DNA from 3 places in the Pantoea deleyi genome. Region 1 is predicted to be linked to each of the others. Evidence: predicted binding sites of a transcription regulator. Region 1 holds the regulator's gene; each other region holds the start of a gene.
What was found. Region 1 encodes Fur, which represses iron uptake genes when iron is present. Its sites were predicted from a motif close to ATAATAATGAGAACNACTATCAA; they were not measured.
Positions count from the first base shown of each region.

Region 2: a site for Fur is predicted at 2,341-2,363, ahead of exbB (tol-pal system-associated acyl-CoA thioesterase). Genes of this name have one in related genera too.
Region 3: a site for Fur is predicted at 4,377-4,399, ahead of J1C59_RS11320 (TonB-dependent siderophore receptor). Genes of this name have one in related genera too.

Region 1 is NZ_CP071405.1:2,849,721-2,857,002, reverse strand. It holds gene nagE (N-acetylglucosamine-specific PTS transporter subunit IIBC) at 1-793, shown strand, start outside; gene glnS (glutamine--tRNA ligase) at 946-2,613, shown strand; gene J1C59_RS13465 (hypothetical protein) at 2,849-3,244, shown strand; gene fur (ferric iron uptake transcriptional regulator) at 3,314-3,757, opposite strand; gene fldA (flavodoxin FldA) at 4,104-4,634, opposite strand; gene ybfE (LexA regulated protein) at 4,767-5,042, opposite strand; gene ybfF (esterase) at 5,211-5,975, opposite strand; gene seqA (replication initiation negative regulator SeqA) at 6,226-6,774, shown strand; gene pgm (phosphoglucomutase (alpha-D-glucose-1,6-bisphosphate-dependent)) at 6,802-7,282, shown strand, end outside.
Region 2 is NZ_CP071405.1:689,037-696,318, forward strand. It holds gene J1C59_RS03395 (TRAP transporter large permease) at 1-559, opposite strand, end outside; gene J1C59_RS03400 (TRAP transporter small permease) at 575-1,081, opposite strand; gene J1C59_RS03405 (TRAP transporter substrate-binding protein) at 1,128-2,099, opposite strand; gene exbB (tol-pal system-associated acyl-CoA thioesterase) at 2,448-3,170, shown strand; gene exbD (TonB system transport protein ExbD) at 3,177-3,599, shown strand; gene tcuC (MFS transporter) at 3,836-5,158, shown strand; gene J1C59_RS03425 (Csu type fimbrial protein) at 5,155-6,129, opposite strand; gene J1C59_RS03430 (fimbria/pilus outer membrane usher protein) at 6,126-7,282, opposite strand, start outside.
Region 3 is NZ_CP071405.1:2,399,958-2,407,239, reverse strand. It holds gene J1C59_RS11335 (mechanosensitive ion channel family protein) at 1-876, opposite strand, end outside; gene J1C59_RS11330 (flagellar brake protein) at 972-1,706, opposite strand; gene J1C59_RS11325 (GlsB/YeaQ/YmgE family stress response membrane protein) at 1,915-2,163, shown strand; gene J1C59_RS11320 (TonB-dependent siderophore receptor) at 2,231-4,330, opposite strand; gene treA (alpha,alpha-trehalase TreA) at 4,522-6,207, opposite strand; gene ghrA (glyoxylate/hydroxypyruvate reductase GhrA) at 6,417-7,282, shown strand, end outside.

The DNA.
Region 1 (7,282 bases):
TGAGACGGCGACCGAATCTCTGGCGCGCCGCTACATTGGTGCGGTAGGGGGCTCGACCAACCTGACCGGCATCGACGCCTGTATTACCCGTCTGCGCCTCAACGTGAACGACTCCGCCCAGGTAAATGAGGGCGTGGCGAAACGCCTCGGTGCCTCCGGCGTGATTCGCCTTAACAAACAGAGCGTGCAGATTATCGTCGGCACCCAGGCTGAAAGCATCGCGTCCGCCATGAAAAAAGTGCTGACCAAGGGGCCGGTTGCGGCCGCCGCGACCGGCAGCGCGCCAGCCGAGCCGGAAGTCAAACCGCAGGCGGTGCTGAACAGTGAGAAGCGGGTTATCGCGACCCTGCTGGCACCGGTTTCCGGTGAAGTTGTGGCGCTGGAAGCGGTTCCGGATGAAGCCTTTGCCAGCAAAGCGGTAGGCGACGGTCTGGCGATCAAACCCAGCGACAAGCGTGTCGTGGCGCCGATTGCGGGCACCGTGGTGAAAATCTTCAACACCAATCACGCCTTCTGCCTGGAAACGGACAACGGCGTGGAGATTGTGGTGCACATGGGGCTGGATACCGTGGCGCTGGACGGCAAAGGCTTTACCCGTCTGGTGGAGGAGGGGGCCAGCGTGGTCGCCGGTCAGCCTGTGCTGGAGATGGACCTGGATTTCCTCAACGCCAACGCGCGCTCCATGGTGAGTCCGGTCGTGGTCAGCAACAGCGATGATTTCGCCGGTCTGACGCTGCTGGCCCAGGGGCAGGTCGTGGCAGGCGAAACCCCGCTGTACGAAGTGAAAGGCTAATCCCCGCAACAGAACCCCACAGGCAGGAAGCGATTCCTGCCTTTTTTGTTTTAAAGGCTTAACAAACGGTTGTTTCCCTCAGACGCTTTGTGGATCATACTCCGTTACTTCGTGGTACAAATCACCCGTTATTCGTATTGAGGATTTTTGAGATGAGTGAGGCTGAAGCCCGCCCAACTAACTTTATTCGTCAGATCATCGACGAAGATTTGGCGAGCGGCAAGCACAGCAGCGTGCATACCCGTTTTCCGCCAGAGCCCAATGGCTATCTGCATATTGGTCATGCGAAATCGATCTGTCTGAATTTTGGCATCGCCCAGGATTATCAGGGTCAATGCAACCTGCGTTTTGACGACACCAATCCGGTCAAAGAGGATATCGAGTTCGTTGAATCCATCAAGCGTGACGTCCAGTGGCTGGGTTTTGAGTGGAGCGGTGACGTCCGTTACTCATCAGACTATTTTGATCAGCTCTATCACTTCGCCGTTGAGCTGATCTCTAAAGGACTGGCCTACGTCGATGAGCTGAGCCCGGATCAGATCCGTGAATATCGCGGCACCCTGAAAGAGGCGGGTAAAAACAGCCCCTATCGCGACCGCAGCGTGGAAGAGAACCTGGCGCTGTTCGGGAAAATGCGTGACGGTGAGTTCGCCGAAGGCACCGCCTGCCTGCGCGCTAAAATCGACATGGCTTCAAACTTCATCGTGATGCGCGATCCGGTGCTCTACCGTATCAAGTTCGCGGAGCATCACCAGACGGGCAACAAGTGGTGCATCTACCCGATGTATGACTTCACCCACTGTATCTCCGATGCGCTGGAAGGCATTACGCACTCGCTCTGTACGCTGGAGTTCCAGGACAACCGCCGTCTCTACGACTGGGTGCTGGATAACATCACCATTCCGGCGCATCCGCGTCAGTATGAGTTCTCGCGTCTGAACCTGGAGTATGCGGTGATGTCAAAACGCAAACTCACCCAGCTGGTGACCGAGAAGCATGTCGAAGGCTGGGATGATCCGCGTATGCTGACCGTGTCGGGCCTGCGTCGTCGTGGCTATACCGCCGCCTCTATCCGTGAGTTCTGCCGTCGCATTGGCGTCACCAAGCAGGACAACATCGTGGAGATGGCGTCGCTGGAATCGTGCATCCGTGACGATCTCAACGAGAATGCGCCACGCGCCATGGCCGTGCTGGATCCGCTTAAAATCGTGATCGAGAACCTGCCAGCGGGCCACAACGAAGTTATCACCATGCCAAATCATCCGGGCAAACCGGAGATGGGCACGCGTGACGTGCCGTTCAGCCGCGAAATCTGGATCGATCGCGCGGACTTCCGCGAAGAGGCGAACAAGCAGTATAAGCGTCTGGTGCTGGGCAAAGAGGTTCGCCTGCGCAACGCCTATGTGATTCGTGCCGAGCGCGTCGCCAAAGATGAAGCGGGTAACATCACCTGCATCTACTGCACCAGCGATGTCGATACGCTGAGCAAAGATCCGGCCGATGGCCGCAAGGTCAAAGGGGTGATTCACTGGGTTTCGGCGGATCATGCGCAGCCTGCTGAGTTCCGCCTGTATGATCGTCTGTTCAGTGTGCCAAACCCGGGCGCGGCCGAGGACTTCCTGGCGGTGATCAACCCGGCGTCGCTGACCATCAAAAATGGCTTCGTCGAGCCGGGCCTGCGCGATGCGGAACCGGGTGTACCGTTCCAGTTCGAACGCGAAGGCTATTTCTGCGCCGACAGCGTTTACTCGAAGCCGTCGCAGCTGGTGTTTAACCGCACCGTCGGTCTTCGCGATACTTGGGCGAAAACCGGCGAATAATAGCATCCGGGGCTGACCCCATAAAATGGCAAAAGGGCGATTTATCGCCCTTTTTTATTGCCCCGATTTTCATCATCACCGACGTTTATTCTGTACTAACCGCAACCGCATCCGCACCCCCCGTGAGAGTAATCTGAGTTTAAAAAAATTAATCAATTTCAGGGTGTGAATTAGCCGCTTTCAGGTAGGCTATGCGCTCTCAGAGGTCGCAAAGCGGGTTACAGAAGGAAAAAAAATGAATGCTCTCGCTCAGGAAGCCAGACACAGTGTCGTCGTTTTACATCAGCTCATTGAACGTATTTTTAATCAGGCGGCCGGTTCTGATGACAGTTTTGAGTTGCTGATGTCCTATTTTCATCCCGAATTTCGCATGGTGACGCCGAAGGGCAAAGAGTACAACCTTAACGGCGTCGAGGATCTTTTCCGGCAGCTGCAGGGGCAGCGGGAGGGGATGCGTATCGCCACCTGTGAACATGTGGTCCTGTCGCATCATGAAAAAGAGATCACCGTGCAGTATCGCGAAATGCAGATGATGAACGGTAATAATCAGAGCCGTATCTCTCTGGCGATTCTGGATTGCAGCAGCACTATTCCGCGCTGGCGTTATCTGCAGGAGACGCTGGTCGCCTGACCTGGCCATACGATGGACGAAAAAAAACCGGTGCATTCACCGGTTTTTTTGTATCCCGCCGTGCCAGAATTACTGGTCGTGCAGGTTTTCGTTTTCCCGGCAGTCGCCCACGGTGCAGTGGCCGTAGAGATAGAGGCTGTGGTTGGTCAGCTTGATGCCATGACGGGTCGCGATTTCGCGCTGACGCGTTTCGATAGATTCATCGCTGAACTCGATAACCTTGCCGCAATCCAGGCAGATCAGGTGATCGTGGTGGTGCTGCTGAGTCAGTTCGAAGACAGATTTGCCGCCTTCAAAGTTGTGACGCGTGACAATGCCCGCATCGTCGAACTGGTTCAGAACACGGTAAACGGTAGCCAGGCCAATCTCTTCGCCGATATCGATCAGGCGTTTGTACAAATCTTCCGCACTGACGTGATGGCACTCAGGTTCCTGAAGCACTTCCAGAATTTTCAGTCTGGGCAGCGTTACTTTCAGGCCAGCCTTCTTTAATGCGGTGTTGTTGTCAGTCATGCGGATTTTGTCCTGTTACTAATATCACTTTTGTGGCTTGTCGCCCTGAATGTCGATCTGCGCTTATTCTCATTTGCGTCTCATTATAAAGCTGAAGCGATGAAATGAAAACCAGAGGGCGTGCCTGAATCATCCTGGGCGAGAGGGGATTCGTCACCGGGCCGGGGAGGATTCTGGCAGAGTCTGTCTGACCATCACTTCGACTTACCGACTGAGAAAATACGCGGAAGATCGATGCGGGTATTCTACAGATTAAACGGAGAAAGTTAAAAAAATGTGGCTATTATTTCTATAGGAATTTCCATTGCCTCAATGTGAGCTGGCGCTCACATTGAGGCATGCAGGATCAGGCTTCCAGAATCTCTTTCAGCTGCAGCTCATCGAAGATCTGCTTAACCCACTGCTCAACACGCTGGCTGGTCAGTTCAGGCTGACGATCTTCGTCAATGGCCAGACCCAGGAAGTGTTTGTCATCGGCCAGACCTTTTGAAGCCTCAAAATGGTAGCCTTCGGTTGGCCAGTGGCCGACGATGACCGCGCCGTGTGGCTCGATGATGTCGCGAATGGTACCCATCGCGTCACAGAAGTACTCTGCGTAATCTTCCTGGTCGCCGCAGCCAAACAGCGCAACCAGTTTGCCGTTGAAATCGATCTCTTCCAGCGTCGGGAAGAAGTCATCCCAGTCGCACTGCGCTTCACCGTAGTACCAGGTCGGAATGCCCAGCAGCAGGATATCAAACGCTTCCAGATCTTCTTTTGTGCTTTTCGCGATGTCATGCACTTCTGCAACGTCTTTACCCAGCTGCTTCTGGATCATTTTTGCAATGTTTTCGGTGTTGCCGGTATCGCTGCCAAAGAAGATGCCTACGAGTGCCATGAGTAAAATAACCTCTTAAATCCTGATGATGAGATGTGTGCCGCAGCACAATTCAGCGAATAATAGCAGACGAGGCAAACCCGCGGAACGGTTAAAGCCTCGACATTTGCTCCTGCGTGCGGTTTGCCCGCGTTAATCCAGTTTGAGCTGTGCCAGCAGCATCTGTTCAATCAGTTCGCTGCGGCTGAGATTGCGCTGTTCTGCCAGCGTATTGAGTGCATCGACGGCTTCACTGTTCATTTTCAGCTCGACACGACGAAGTCCGCGCCCTTTGTCGCGTTTCAGTTGATTGCGCTTGTTGATGCGCAGCTGTTCATCACGCGAAAGCGGACTGGTTTTGGGTCGACCGGGGCGGCGCTCATCAGCAAAGAGATCGAGCGTCGTGCGGTCAGTCTGTTCTTTTGCCATGGCTTAGTAAAACTGAATGGGTGCGGGTGTCAGACACTCACCGCGCAGATTATAAATTATTGGCCGCTGCCGCAGCAAAACTGACCCGCGGCAAAATTTTAGCGCGACATCATACTTCACGCTTACGCCCGACGCCAATCCTAAACCTTTACCGCCATCTATTTGCTTTTAAAGCGCAAAAAATCGGCGAACCGCGCGCAAAACGGCATCGGGTTTTTCCGCGTGAACCCAGTGTCCTGCGCCGCCAATGACGTGCGCCTGCGCGGCCGGAAACTGCTGGAGCAGGGCATCGCGATAGCCATTGTCCAGATAGCTGGACTCCCCGCCGCGAATAAACAGCGCCGGATGGGGCCAGGCGGGCACCGGCACCCAGCCAGAAATCGTTGTGTAGTTGTCCCACAGCACCGGCACGTTGAAGCGCCATTCGCCCTCCTGAAACGACTTCAGCAGGAACTGGATGACGCCCTCTTCGACGATCAGCGTACGCATAACCCGCGCCGCCTCGCTGCGCAGAGTCACGCCCGACGCCGTCACGGCACGGATAGCGGCAAAGATGTCGTCGTGGCGACGGGTCTGATAGTCCACCGGCGCGATGTCGATCATCACCAGTCGCGCAATGCGGTCCGGGATAAGCGCGCTCATCGTCATGGCGATTTTGCCGCCCAACGAGTGACCGATCACCGCGACGCGGTCGATGCCCTGAGCATCCAGCGTATCAACCATATCCTGCGCCATTACAGCGTAGTTCATCTCGCTGGAACGGGGGGACAGTCCGTGGTTACGGACGTCCACCTGCAGCAGCGGACCGGCATCTTTCAGCCCGCGCGCCAGCACGCCAAGGTTATCCAGACTGCCAAACAGACCGTGAATAAGCAGGATGGGCAGGGAATCAGCAGAAGATTGTTCAGTTTGCAGACGGGCGTTCAAAATCATAGCAAAGTTCTTAAGTTTGAGACCTGAGCTTAGGTTATCATGGTTTCACCTTTTCAGGCGCGCCGGTTCCGGCGGCATTAGGATATATTCTGACTTTTGCCCGTAAACCGTTTGATTACTAACAACCCGCCTGAATTTAACTTTATAATCCTGATGTTAGAACCCACACACCCGTTGAATTGCCTGGCTATACTCAGGGCTTTTCAGGAAACAGGTGGTTCTGCCATGAGAAAGAACCGTACGGAATAAGATGAAAACGATCGAAGTTGACGAAGAGCTCTACCGTTATATTGCCAGCCACACGCAACATATTGGCGAAAGCGCATCCGACATTCTGCGCCGCATGCTGAAGTTCACCGCCGGTCAGACGGCGCCCGCTTCGCCTGCGCAGCCCGCGTCAAAAGAAGCAGCGAAAGCGTCTCAGCCTGTGTCCGTGGAATCACGTCCTCAGGATCGCGTTCGCGCGGTGCGTGAGCTGCTGCTGTCCGATGAATATGCGGAACAGAAGCGGGCGGTAAATCGCTTTATGCTTATCCTGTCAACGCTCTATCGTCTTGATACCACAGCCTTTGCTGAAGCCACTGCTTCTCTGCAGGGCCGCACCCGCGTCTACTTTGCAGGTGACGAGCATACGCTGTTACAGAATGGCACCCATACTAAGCCGAAGCATGTGCCCGGCACACCGTACTGGGTCATCACCAATACCAACACGGGTCGTAAATGCAGCATGGTCGAACACATCATGCTCTCGATGCAGTTCCCTGCGGAACTGACCGAGAAAGTTTGCGGCACCATCTAAAAACTTAAGCGTCAGGGAGCAGCGCCAATGGCCAATCACCCACGTGCCGGGCAACCCGCCCAGCAGAGCGATTTGATTAATGTTGCACAGTTAACGTCACAATATTATGTCCTGAAGCCCGATGTGGCGAACCCGGAACATGCGGTGAAGTTTGGTACCTCTGGCCATCGCGGCAGCGCAGGGCGTCAGAGCTTCAACGAGATGCACATTCTGGCAATCGCCCAGGCCATTGCCGAAGAGCGCAAGAAGAACGGCATCACCGGACCCTGCTACGTCGGTAAAGACACCCATGCGCTGTCCGAACCGGCGATGCTGTCGGTGCTGGAAGTGCTGGCGGCCAACGGCGTTGATGTGATTGTACAGCAGGACAACGGCTACACGCCGACCCCTGCGATCTCGAACGCCATCCTTGAGCACAATAAAGCGGGTGGCGCGCTGGCCGACGGCATCGTGATCACGCCGTCACACAACCCACCGGAAGATGGCGGCATCAAGTACAACCCACCGA
Region 2 (7,282 bases), 1.8 Mb from region 1:
TAAGACAGGCCGCCAGCAGCAGGCCAGGGAAGATCCCGGCGACAAACAGGGAGGAGATGGTCACCATGCCGCCGGTCGCCAGCGAATAGATGACCGAGTTATGGCTGGGGGGCGTCAGCACCGCCTGCACCGATCCGCTGGCGGTCACGGCGGCGGCGAAATCACGCGGATAGCCTTTCTCCTCCATCTGCGGGATCATCACCGAGCCGATCGAGGCGGTATCCGCTACCGATGAACCGGAGATCGCGCCGAAGAAGGTCGAGGCGACAATGTTAACCAGGGAGAGCCCGCCGCGAATAAATCCGACAAAGATATAGGCGAAGTTGACCAGCCGCCGGGCAATGCCGCCCTCTGCCATGATCGCGCCCGCCAGAATAAAGAACGGAATGGTCAGCAGCGAAAATTTGTTGATGCCGTTGGTCACCTGGATCACCACCGCCTCCAGCGGCAGGTCGATCCACCACGCCCCGATAAAGGCGCTGAGGCCGACGGCGAAGGCAACCGGAAAGCCCACCATCAGGAGTACCAGTAAACTGCCTATCAGAATCAATGCATCCATTTTTAGTGCTCCGCGTTAGTGGGTGCCGCCCAGCGAGACAACCGGCCGCTGACTCTGATCGCCGTTCAGCAATCGCTCAATGACAAACAGCAGGGTAAAGATCGCGCCGATCGGGATCGGCAGGTAGATCTCGCCGTAGGTCACCGCGGGCAGCGCAGCGAGACTCTGCATCCACATCGCTTCGCACAGGCTGTAGCTGGCCTGAAAGATCACCAGACAGGTGGCGATCATCAGCAGGTCGCTGACGCGCAGCATCAGGCGCTGCCGGGCGGGCGACAGGCGATCGGTGACCATCGACACACAGATATGGGTCCCGGCACGCAGGCCCACCGGCGCGCCGATAAACGTAAAAATGATCATGCAGATAATGGCGACCGGTTCCGGCCAGGAGAGGGCACCGTTCATCACGTAACGGGCGAAGATCCCAATCGGGATCACCGTCACCATGATCAGCAGCGCCACCGCGGCCACCAGCATGCAGAGCAGATAAAGCCCATCCATCAGACGCGTATAAGCAGTCATAATTGATACCTGATTAAGCACGCCACACGGCAGTGTGGCGCCGGGATTATTTCACCTCAGCGATCCGGGTCATCAGATCCTGATATTTGCCGCCAAACTGATCGCGCACCGGCTGCGTCGCTTTCACGAAATAGTCGCGGTCGGTCTGCTGGAAGGTGACGCCGCCCGCCTTCATCTTCGCGATCGAGTCGTCGGTGTAGGTCGCCCAGAGCTGGCGCTCTTCATCCTGCGCCTCTTTACCGAGCTTTTTCAGCAGCGCCTGGTCGTCGGGCGTGAGACGATCCCAGGCACGTTTTGAATAGAGGATCATCTCCGGCTGGATAAAGTGGCCGCTGAGGGTGTAAAACTTCGCCACCGGCAGATAGTTATGGGCCACAAAGGTCGGGGGATTGTTCTCGGTGCCATCGACCACGCCGGTCTGCATGGCGCTGAACACTTCGCTGACGCCCATCGCCACCGGGTTCGCGCCCATGGCTTTCAGCGTCGCCAGCGAGATGGCGCTGTTCTGCACCCGGATCTTCATCCCTTTGAGATCCTCAGGCTTCGCCAGCGGTTTTTTGGTGATCATGTTGCGCTCACCGGCGTCGGTCCAGCCGAGAAAGACCATGCGGGCGTTGGGATCGTTATCGAACCGGCTGGCGATCTCGCGGCCTATCTCACCATCCAGAACCTTGTGCATATGGTCTGCGTCGCGAAAAATATAGGGCAGCGTCAGCACGCTGGTTTCCGGGGCAATCGAGGTCACCGGCGCCAGCGAAACGCGGATCATATCGATGGCGCCGAGCTGCACCTGTTGCAGCGTCTGATCTTCATCACCCAGCACGCCACCGGCATAGATCTTCATCTCCAGCCGTCCGTTGGTGGCCTGTTTCAGTTTGTCACCCATATGCTGCAGGGCGACCACCGTCGGATAGCCCGCGGGCTGCACTTCGGCAACTTTAATGACCTGTGCCTGGACGGCAGCGCTCATCATCGTCAACGCCAGGGCAGTTGCCAGGCCTGTTTTTATCATTCTCATTATGTTGTCTCCCGCAGAGGTAGGACGGCCCGGGATGGGGGCAAACCGGAGGGGCCGTGAGGAGCCAGCATAGTGAAAACCGGCGGGAGTAAAATGCAGCAGTGCTGATTGAATGAATCTCATCACATTTTGAAACGTTGTTTTAATAATTTTTCATGCAGCTTCACATTTTAGAAACATCCGGGCATATGGCGGCTTCACACGGTCGCGGACGGGGCCGTTACGGGGGCGCTATTTGTAAATACTAATGAGAACTACTATCAATTCGGCGCCGTTTTGCTATTATTTGCGCTTGTTTTGCATCCCTGAATCAGAAGTTGGAGAAGCAGCGTGGTAGCCAGTGAGTTGATGCAAACGGACCTCTCCGTTTGGGGCATGTATCAACATGCCGATATCGTGGTAAAGGTGGTTATGATTGGCCTGTTGCTGGCCTCTGTCGTGACCTGGGCGATCTTCTTCGGCAAATATGCCGAACTCAGCGCGGCGAAGCGTCGCCTGAAGCGCGAGCAGCAGGCGCTGGGCGAAGCCCGCAATCTCAATGACGCCGCCCGTATCGCCCAGTCGTTTACCGGCCACAGCCACAGCGCGGTGCTGCTGAACGATGCGCAGAATGAACTTGCGCTGTCGGCGGGCGTGGAAGACACCAACGGCATCAAAGACCGCACCAGTTTCCGCCTTGAGCGCCGCGTCGCGGCCTTCAGCCGCCACGCCGGACGGGGCAACGGTTTCCTGGCGACCATCGGTTCGGTCGCGCCATTCGTGGGGCTGTTCGGCACCGTCTGGGGCATCATGAACAGTTTTATCGGCATCGCGAAAACCCAGACCACCAATCTTGCCGTGGTCGCGCCGGGGATCGCCGAAGCGCTGCTGGCGACCGCGGTCGGCCTGGTGGCGGCTATCCCGGCTGTCGTGATCTACAACGTATTTGCCCGCATGATCGCTAACTATAAAGCCTCGCTGGGAGATGTGGCCGCCCAGGTCATGCTGCTGCAGAGCCGCGATATCGACCTCGGCACCGTCGCCCGGGATGTTCCGCGTCCCGCCACCGCGCAGAAACTGCGGTTAGGGTAACTACTTATGGCAATGCGATTAAACGACGACCTGGAAACACAGGGTGAAATGCACGAGATCAACGTGACGCCGTTTATCGACGTCATGCTGGTTCTGCTGATCATCTTTATGGTGGCCGCGCCCCTGGCGACGGTTGACGTGCGGGTGAACCTGCCCGCCTCGACCAGCGCGCCGCAGCCACGACCGGAAAAGCCGGTCTACCTGTCGATCAAGGCGGATAAGCAGCTCTATGTCGGCAACGATCGGGTCACGCCCGATTCGCTGGTGAACGTGCTGACCAGCCAGACCCAGGGCAATAAAGAGACCACCATCTTCTTCCAGGCGGATAAGTCAGTGGACTATGAAACGCTGATGAGCGTGATGGATAAGCTGCGCACGGCGGGCTACCTGAAGATCGGTCTGATGGGCATGGAAACCGTGAAGAAATAGCGGGTTATCCGGCATCAGAACAGGGCGACGGTTTCCGTCGCCTTTTTTTATGCCTGCGCAGCAGCCACACAAAATCAGGCCAACCGGCGATCGCACCGATCGGTTATGCTGGCTGAACTGAATTGTTAATTGGTTGTTACTTATGTACATAGTTTTGTAAAGTGCAATGGTGAGCCTGGTCACATTATTCCTGACTCAGGCAGGCTAAAACGGCTAAAAAACAACAGGAAGCCGTTATGAGTCACACCCCGTCTTTACAAAAGCCGCCAAAGAGTGCCGCCCGAACCATCTTTAACGTCACCAGTGGTAACTTCCTGGAGATGTACGATTTCATGGTATTTGGCTACTACGCCACCGCGATAGCCAAAACCTTCTTCCCCGGCGATGACCCGTTTGCCTCCCTGATGCTGACCCTGATGACCTTTGGTGCGGGCTTCCTGATGCGCCCGCTGGGGGCGATCATTCTGGGTGCCTACATCGATCATCATGGTCGTCGCAAAGGGCTGCTGCTGACGCTGAGCCTGATGGCGATAGGGACGCTGACCATCGCGCTGGTGCCGGGCTACGCCACTCTGGGCGCGGCGGCCCCGATCCTGATTCTGCTGGGACGCCTGCTGCAGGGCTTCTCGGCGGGTGTTGAGCTGGGCGGCGTGTCGGTCTATCTGGCGGAAGTGGCCCCTGAAGGGCGCAAAGGCTTTTTCGTCAGCTGGCAGTCGGGCAGTCAGCAGATTGCGGTGATCTTCGCTGCGCTGCTGGGGCTGATGCTGAACCATCTGCTGGCCAAAGAGGCGGTCACGGAGTGGGGCTGGCGTATTCCGTTTGTGGTCGGCTGTCTGATTGTGCCGTTCCTGTTCTATATCCGCCGGATGCTGGAGGAGACCGAGGCGTTCAGCAAACGTAAACATCATCCGGGCATGACGGAAATCATGCGGTCGGTGGCCAGCAACTGGGCGCTGGTGCTGGCGGGCATGCTGATGGTGGTCACCACCACGGTGATGTTCTACATGATTACCGCGTTTACCCCTACCTTTGGCAAAACCGTGCTGATGATGAGCGACAAGCAGGCGTTTCTGGTAACGCTCTGCGTCGGCATCTCAAATCTCTTCTGGCTGCCGCTGATGGGGGCGCTGTCCGATCGCGTCGGACGCCGTCCGCTGCTGATTGTCTTTACGCTGCTGATGATTGTCACCACCTGGCCGGTGCTGCACTGGCTGGTGGGCTCGGCCAGCTTCGCCCACCTGCTGGAAGCGGAGCTGTGGCTGTCGTTCCTCTATGCCAGCTATAACGGCGCGATGGTGGTCTATCTGGCGGAGATTATGCCTGCCGAGGTGCGTGCCGCCGGTTTCTCGATGGCTTACAGCCTGGCAACGGCGCTGTTTGGCGGCTTCACCCCGGCCATCTCCAGCTACCTGATCCACGCCACCGGTGACAAGGCGATGCCGGGCATCTGGCTGACCTTTGCGGCCGTCTGCGGGCTGATCGGCACGCTGCTGATTGGCCGGATGGTGAAGCAGTATCAGCTGCGTCACCGTACCGCGCCGGTCAGCGCCTCACTCTAAAACGATAGATCGACCACCACGCTGTCGCTGTAGTTTCCGGCTGGCGGCGTGCTCTGCGACGTCAGGATGCGCGCGGTATAGTTATAGCCGCGCGTCAGTCCATCCGCTGACACCGCCGAGGAGATCGTACTGCTCCAGCGTTCCGTTCCTGCCGACCCCCAGCGATTGCTGCCGGACTCTTTATAGATCTCATAGCTCAGCCGGTTGGTGCCGCTGGCCATATTCCGCACGCTGCCCGCCGGATAGCTGCCATTGCTCAGCCCCACCGTATAGGTGCTGCCTTTACTGCACAGGACATTAATAGTCTGCGTGACGGCGGAGAAACTGCCGACCAGCGGCGCACTGCCAAAGCTGATATTGGGCGAGGTAATCGTCGTGCAGTCATTGGTGAGTATGGCGGTGATAGCGATCGGGATGATGCCGCTGCCGTTCTGTTCGCTTAAGCAGAGCCCGCCGACACTGATGCTGGTGCAGACGCGGTATGTCACCGCCATATTCAGCGTCACCTGATATGTCCCGGCGGCCACCACCTGGCCGGGCACCGTTCGCAGATAGACCGGAATGGCAAAATTCAGGCTGCCCAGCAGGCCCGCCAGGTTGATCAGGGTCTGGGAGCCATAGACAACCGGTGCGCCGCCAATCGTCAGTTCGCTGGCGCAGGCCGAGTCAGTACAGAGCCGGACCGGCACGTTGTCGCTGCCGGTGTCCCCGCTGCGCTTTAATATCCCGCGCGTGCCGTTATTGCTGGTCGCGCCCGTCAGCTGAAAGGTGATCTGGTTATTGCCCAGCAGCGACAGGGTCGAACCCGCCCCGCAGTTAACGTTGGCGTTGGTGCTCGTGGAACTGATGGTGGTATTCGCCACGAAGGTGGAAACCGACCCGAAGCTGGCGCTGGAGGCGGGCAGGTTACAGGCCGCGTGGCCCAGCGAGGGCAGCAGCAGCAGGCCAGCCAGTAGCAGAGATCTCATCATGGTTGCGCTCCGGAGAGGGAAGGATCAGCGGGAGTGGCGCTGCCCGTCGCCGGGGGCGGCAGCGCGCAGGTCAGGGGGCCGTAGGTTTTCAGCGCCTGCGGCTGACCACTGGCGATGCGCAGTTCGGTTTCGCAGCGGCGACCGTCGGGCGTCAGCACCGCAATCGGGTTGCTGGCGGTGAGATTCTCCATCCAGACAAGCCCGTCCCAGCCAACATATTCGGTGGGATGATCGGGGCGCAGCACCTGACTGGAGACCGGCAGCGGCTGCCCCGCGGCATCGAACAGGATCACACTGGCCGAACGCAGCTTCTCCACCGGGAAATCGAGCAGATAGCCGCTCTGGCGTTTTACCGCGAAGCGCTGCTCCACCCGTGGCGTCGTCATATCGGCGGGCAGGTCGAGCGTGTCGATATCATAGCGGGCCGGGTAGAAGCTGCTGATAGCGGGCACCAGCAGATAGCCCTGCTGACTGGTGCGGCCCATCGGCTGATTTTCGTAGCGGACGGTCACGTCGGGATAGCGGGTTTTCACCAGGACAAAGGCGTCATTGATGGCGTTAGCGGCGAACAGATGGTTGTCCATCAGCACCAGCGCGCCGGAGAGATCGGCCCACTGCGTCAGGTTGTCGTCGTCGCCGTAGAAGCCCGCCGAGGTGTCGATCTGGTTGTTGCGATAGCGCAGGCTGCCCTGACGGTAGTCGCCGCTGTTACCGCTCTGATTCGCCCAGCCCGCATCCCAGGCGATGCCGCCGTCGCTGGGCATGGCGCGTGACGCATAGAGGCGCTGGCTGTTACGGCCGCGCTGATCGCGTTCGGTGCTGATCGCCGCGCTGCCCTGTTCGCCAAACGGGATCACCAGCGAAATGGCACCCGTCCAGCTTTTCTCCTGCTGATCGCGGCTGGCGGAGACGTAGAGGCTGCTGTTGCCCCAGAGGTTTTTGCTCCAGGAGAGGTTCCACAGCCGGGTGCGATCGCCCTGGCCGTCCGTGATATCGATAAAGGCGGCCCCCACGCTGCCATAACGGTTCAGGGAGACGCTGGCGCTGTACTGTGCGCTGCGGCGCGACAGGGCATAGCGGCGGCTGTCCGGCATCCCGCCGGCACGGCTGCCGACCAGCGCCAGGTTGCCGAACGTGCTGCTGCGCTGGATCT
Region 3 (7,282 bases), 450 kb from region 1:
GTCAAAGCGGGTGGTTTCCACGCCCTGGATAATCGATTTCACCAGCGGGCTGATCTCACGCACCCGCTCTGACGGCGTCGCGTAGCTGATGCCAAACTTAAAGACGATGCGGCGCTGCTGCATACGCTTGTAGTTATGGATCGTCTGCTGCAGCAGGATGGTATTTGAACAGACGATCTGCTCACCACTCAGGCTGCGCAGCCGGGTGGTTTTCAGCCCGATATGCTCAATCGACCCGGCAATATCACCGAATACAATAAAGTCGCCATGCTCAAACGGCTTATCAAAGCCTATCGCCAGTGAGGCAAAGACATCGCTCAGCACGGTCTGAATCGCCAGCGCAATCGCGATACCGCCCACGCCCAGACTGGCGACCAGCGCGGTAATGTCGATACCCATATTCGACAGAATGGCGAGCAGCATCATGACCCAGACCACCACCCGCAGCAGGATCCCCAGGATCACCGTAGTGACCGGGTTACGCACATGCAGCGGATCGCGCAGCAGGCTCTTCAGCCAGAGCCGGATGCCGCCGTCAATCCATAACGCAAGCTGCACGATCAGCGCCAGGAACCAGCCATGCGAGATGGTTACGCTCCAGGAGGCGGGCAGATCGACGAACTTCAGGGCGATGAGCAGTGAAAAAATCAGCAGCAGGGTCTGGCTGGTGCTGCGCAGTATCTCCACCAGAATCGCAGTGGCGCGAACGTGACGATGTTCGCTGTAGAGAGCAATCCGGTTGGAGATAAAGCGAATCAGGGTACGCAGTACCCAGTAGATCACCAGGGTCGACACCACCACAATGGCGCTGTTAATCCAGAGGTCCTGATTGAAAAAGAGGGAGTGAAAACGACGTGATGCGAGCCAGTTTTCCATTGGGGAGAATCTCCTTGCTGGGTTCCGGTTTAAAAGAAACGAGCAAGAAGCATAGCCTGGATGCGCGCCGTTCGCGGGGCGCATCCCTGAAACGGTTACTGAAAACGGGTCGATTTATCGCGAGCCAGTCGCTCAAGCGCAAAGATAATCTGCTGTAGCTGCCGCTCCTGCGCGGGATTCAGCGTGTCAAAGCGGAAGCTCAGCCGGGGCGTGGTGCGGGTTTCATTTTTGCGGGTCACAACGCTGCGTTCGCCAATGTGCAGCAGCCTGACCGGCACCTCAAAATAGCCATACTCGCCCAGTTCAACCCGGAACTGGCTGAAGCTGTCGCCGTTCTGCAACGTTTCCGGCAGCGCCTCATCCACCAGCACGCCGATGCCGCCCAGCGACAGATCCTGCAATCGCAGCCGCGTTTTTGTGCCATCCGGCCAGACGGTATGGCACCAGAACTGCGGTTCAAGCGGGGCGGTCACGCGGAAAAATTCCCGGCGCTGAATCTGCCAGAGCAGCTCAGGCAGCGGCGCGCTGAAAGCGGGCAGGCCCTCGAACTCCACCTTTTGCAGCGCGGCAAGGCTGAACTCCACCTTCGCACCACAGGTTTCGGCGACGATGCTGAGATCTTCGCTGTGAAGAGCGTAATCGTTATCCAGATTGTTACTGCCGAGATCAAATACCAGGCGCGTTTCATCGGCCGCCAGCATCCGGCTGATGAACTGTCCGCGCGGAAAACTGACCAGAAGTGGCGTCTGCGCCCGAAGCAGATCTTTCATCACGCCCAGAACCGCCAGCGTGCCACGTTTGAGATATTGTTCCTGGTCGGTTTCTTTCACATCCTGCTCCACAAGAGGGTCATTATTCTGCGCTGTTTTTCTGCCTCGTCACGGTTATCGGCGCAGGTAAAAAAAGCTTTAGCCAGGCCAGCCCGAAAAAAGGTGTGCAGAGACAGGCATATCCTGAAAAGCTGTCTATACTTATCGCAGTAAACCGCTTGATTAATCAGGCGTTCACGATTTAATCATAAAAAGGAAGGAGCAACAGATGGGTATTATTTCCTGGATCGTCTTTGGCTTAATCGCGGGTATTCTGGCGAAGTGGATTATGCCGGGTAAAGACGGTGGCGGTTTCATTCTGACGGTCGTACTGGGTATCATTGGTGCCGTAGTGGGTGGCTGGATCAGTACACTGTTTGGCTTCGGCCGCGTTGACGGGTTTAACTTCGGCAGCTTTGTCGTGGCTGTAATCGGTGCCATCGTGGTGCTGTTTATCTACCGCAAAGTACGCAGTTAACCGGTACGGTTTCAATAAAAAAGGGGACGAAGCGATTCGTCCCCTTTTTTTATCTGTTACATGCTCATCAGAAGTCGTAACCCACGGTCGCCATCACGCTGCGTTCCGCACCCCGGTAGCAGTAGCCCGTGCCGTAGCAGCCCGCCACGTAGTTGCGGTCGGTCAGGTTATTAGCGTTAACCTGCAGCCAGGCACCTTTCAGGCTGCTGTTCCAGACGCCCAGATCGGCCTTCACGGAGGCATCGAACAGCGTGACAGAAGGAACACGGGTGGTATTTTCGTTGTCCGCCCACTGTTTGCCGATGTAGCGCACGCCCGCGCCCGCACTCAGGCCGTAATCAAACTGATAGTGACCCCAGAGGGCCGCCATGCTGTTGGGTGTTACGTAAGGCGTGTGACCGTCGTTGCCATCCACCGAATCTTTGTAGCGCAGATGATTCAGCGTGTAGCTCGCTACGGTGCTGAGGCGCGGCGTCAGCTGATTGTGCGCTTCCAGTTCAATCCCCTGTGAATGCACTTTGCCCGATGGCGAATAGGTCGCCGTCTGCACATTACGGTTTGCCACATCTTTCTGCGTCAGATCATAAACCGCCACGCTGTAGAGATCGCGGCTGCCCACCGGCTGATATTTCACCCCGGCTTCATACTGCTCAGCGGTGGTCGGCTTCAGCAGGTTATTGTTGGGATCGGTGAGGGCGGTCGGCGTGATCGACTGGCTCCAGCTGACATAAGGCGAAATGCCGTTGTCGAAGGCGTAGAGCAGTGCGGCGCGACCGCTGACGTGATCATCCTGACGACGGGCGCTGCCGCTGTTGTTCGCCACGATACGGTCATAGCGGCCGGAGAGATCCAGATGCCAGCGATCCAGCTTCATCTCATCCTGCAGGTAGAGCCCGGTCTGATAGTAGCGACGGGTTTTACTGGTCCAGAGGTAGTCAGGCATCTCGCCCACCTGCTCGCCGGTCAGGGCATTCAGCTGCGAGGCTGAGCCGCTGGCGGCCATAATATCATTCTTATAACGGTGGTACTCGCCACCGAGGGAGACGCGATGCTCCAGCTCACCGGTGCTGAACTCTGCCGTCAGGCGGTTATCGGTAGACCAGGCAGCCAGCGAGGATCGTTCGCCGGAGTAGTAGCGGTTCAGCAGGTCGGGATTAGTGCGATCCCAGCCAATCTGATAGACCTGATCGAGATCGACATTCGAGTGGCTGTAGCTGCCGGTAGAGGCGAATGACCAGACGTCGTTGAAGCGGTGACCAAAATCGAAGCTGTAAATCTGTTCGCGTCGTTTGAACTGGTCGAGGTCGCTGTTGCCTTCATAGAAGTCGTTGTTCAGCTTGTAGCCGTTGTGTTCGTTGAGGCTGCCGTCGCCGGGAACGGAACCGTGATAGCCACCTGAGGGATCCTTCTGCAGGTAGGCTTTCAGGATCAGATGGGTATCCTCATCCGGCTGCCACATCAGTTGCGGCATCAGCGCATATTTCTCTTCGCGGGTGTGCGCATACTGGGTATCGCCATTGCGCGTGATGCCGGTCAGGCGGAAGGCCCACTGATCGTTAATGGCGTTGGTGTAGTCAAACATCGTGCCGGTGGTGGCATTGCTGCCGGCCTGCAGCTGGATGTGACCTTCTTCGCTGAACTGAGGACGTTTGGTCACCATATTGACCAGCCCGCCCGGCACGGTCTGCCCATAGAGTGCAGAAGAGGGACCTTTGATCACGTCGACACGCTCCAGGAAGGCGTTATCAACCTGCAGAACGTTGAAACTGCCGCCGTCGCTCATCAGCCGCATACCGTCGAGGAAGGTGTTATCGACATCACCGCCGTGGAAACCGCGCAGTGCAATGGTGTCATACCGGGTGGCGGCACCGCCGAAATTGGTAAAGACGCCTGAGCTGTAACCCAGCGCCTGATTCAGGGTCAGCGCCCCCTGATCCTGTATCTGCTGGCGGGTCACTACGGAGATGGACTGCGGCGTAGTGATCAGCGAACGGTCGTTTTTGGTCGCGCCCTCGCTGGTGGTCGCCAGATATCCCTGGGTAGGGGAGGCGGAATCTTCCAGCGGCTGAGCCGTCACTACCATATCGGCAGCGAAACTCAGAGCAGGCGTGGTCAGCGCCAGAGTGCAGAGGGGAACATAACCTTTCAGCGGCAATGACAGTTTCATCGAAATTCCTTTCTTAGCAAAGCGATCAGGCAGGTGGACAATAGTCTTGATAGTTAATCTCATTATCATAATGAGAATTATTACCTTTTAAAATTCGCTGCAATTTTGCCTGCGACTGAAAAAAGTTCAAGTAAAATTCGCTGAAAGGGGGAGAGGATACCTCCGGCAGGGCCAGAGGTATCCGGAGAGCACTAAGGCTGTGAGGCCGACGCCTGAGGAATATCGTGGGCGCTGTTGCAGGTTTTCTCTTTCGGACAGTATTTATCAAGCAGTTTCAGCGTGACGCCGTTGGTCCAGCCAAAACCATCCTGCAGCGGGTATTCGCCGCCACCGCCACCACCAAGGTTTTTGCCTTCGACGACATATTTTTCGACCAGCTTATGCTCCCGGTCATAGGTGTTCTGGACGTTCTGCAGGAAGCGGATGCCCACCTCTTTTGCCAGTTTCGGCTGGTTGTAGTGTTCCAGACCCTCGACGGCGACCCACTGCAGCGGTGCCCAGCCGTTCGGGGCATCCCATTGCTGGCCGTTGTTGACGGTCGTGGTCACCAGACCGCCCGGCTTCAGCAGCTGTTTCTCCACCGCACGGGCGGTGCTTTCAGCCTGCTTATCGCTGGCGACCTGCAGATAGAGCGGAAAGAGCGTCGCGGCGGTCAGCTGCGGATGGACCTGCTTTTTCTGCCAGTCATAATCGGCATACCAGTTCTGTTTGCTGTCCCAGAGATAGCGGTTGATGGCCGCCTGGCGCTTCTCTGCCCGGTCGGCAAACTGCTTCGCGCGATCGGTCTGCTTGTTCATCTGATAGGCTTTCGACAGCGTCTGCTCCAGATGGAACAGCAGGCTGTTGAGATCGACCGGCGCCAGCTGCGTGGTCCGGATGGTCGAGAGATTATGCGCGTCGGTAAACCAGCGCGAACTGAAATCCCAGCCCGAGGCGGCACCGGAACGCAGCTCGCGGTAGAGTTCCGCCTTATTGCGCTGAGGCGCTTTCTGCGCGGTGGCGATGTCATCCATCCAGGACTCGGTGCGCGGCACGTCACGCGCATCCCAGTAGCGGTTGAGCAGCGTGCCGTCTGCCAGCTTAATCACCCGTTTGCTGGCTGCACCCGCCGCGACGTTGTCGCTGTCCGCCATCCAGTAGTCATACTCTTTCTGCAGCTGCGGCAGGTAGCGGGTGTAGGCCTGGCCGTTATCGTGCGTCGCCAGCAGATCGACCATCAGGCTGAAGAACGGCGGCTGTGAGCGGCTCAGGTAATAGCTGCGGTTGCCGTTGGGGATGTGGCCATAGCGGTCGAGCAGGGAGGCGAAGTTATCCGTCATATCCTGCACTTTATCCCAGTGGCCGCTTTCGGCGAGGCCCAGCATGGTGAAGTAGCTGTCCCAGTAATAAATTTCGCGGAAGCGTCCGCCCGGCACCACATAGGGTTTGGGCAGCGGCAGCAGCGAGTCATACTGACCGGCACTGCTGGCCGTGCGCGTCAGCACCGGCCACAGACCATCGATGTGCTCACGCAGATTCTGTCCGGCGGGCGGCACATACTTGTCGCCCGCGGCGGGCAGGGTAAAGTTGGCATCGACGAAGCGTTTGAGGTCGAAATTGCGCTGTTTTTTCTGCATCTGCCAGTCGGCCAGAATCGACGAGGGGTCGAACTTCGGCACCGCATCAGCAAAGGTTTTTTGATCCGGATAGAATTTCGCCTGCTGCACGGCATTGAACAGCGGGCCTAAGCGGACATCCGGCGGCTGCGGCTGATTGTTCAGCATGCGGCTGCTGTCATCGGCCTGAGCCGCGAAGGCGGGTACGCTCAGCAGCAACGTGAGCAGATAAGGTGCATAACGCTGACGCCGTTCGGCGGCGTTTACCTCAATTTTTATCATCGGTTTTTCTCCTTGTCCGAAATGCGGCCGCGCGTAACGCATTGACCACAGGACCAACTTTAGACCTTATCTGACCACTTCACCCTGAAGCGAGCCGGAAATGTGAAGCCACAGGAATTATTGACCGGCAAAAAAGCGCTTTTCCCCACCGGTTTTTTCTTGCTCTCATGCTGCTTTTCCTGGACGCTGAAAGAAAAAAGGAGAGCAGGATGGAGATCATCTGGTATCACCCGTCGCAGTCTGCCGCGGCCTGGATTAACGGTTTACAACAGCGCCTGCCTCAGGCAACGGTTCGTGCCTGGCAGCCCGGCGACAATCGGCCAGCCGATTACGCGCTGGTCCGTTCCCCGCCCGCTGAGATGCTGCAGGGCCGCGCCACGCTGCGCGGGGTCTTTGCGCTGGGCGCGGGCGTGGACGAGATCCTGAAACAGCTGCAGCAGCATCCGGACATGCTGCCCGACAGCGTACCGCTTTACCGGCTGGAGGATACCGGGATGGCGCGACAGATGCAGGAGTACGCGGTTCATAGCGTGCTGAACTGGTTCCGCCGGTTTGATGACTACCGCCTCCAGCAGCAGCAGGCGTGCTGGCAGCCGCTGCCGCCTTACACGCGCGAAACGTTCACCGTCGGCATCCTCGGTGCGGGCGTGCTGGGGCAGAGCGTGGCAGAGAGCCTGAAACCCTGGGGATTCCCGCTGCGCGTCTGGAGTCGATCACCTAAAACGATCGACGGAGTGACCAGCTTTGCCGGCCGCGAGGCGCTGCCCGCGTTCCTGCGCGAGACGCGGGTGCTCATCAACCTGCTGCCGAGCACGCCGGAAACCGTGAACCTGGTCGATCACGCCTTTTTGCAGCAGCTCCCGCATGGCGCCTTCTTCCTCAATATCGCGCGTGGTGCGCAGGTGGTGGAAGCCGACCTGCTGGCCGCGCTCGATAGCGGACAGCTGAAAGCGGCGGCGCTGGATGTCTTTCAGGTTGAACCTCTGCCCGAGGCGCATCCGCTCTGGTCCCATCCGCGCGTCACGATCACGCCCCATAATGCGGCGGTAACCTTGATCGACGAAGCTAACGACTT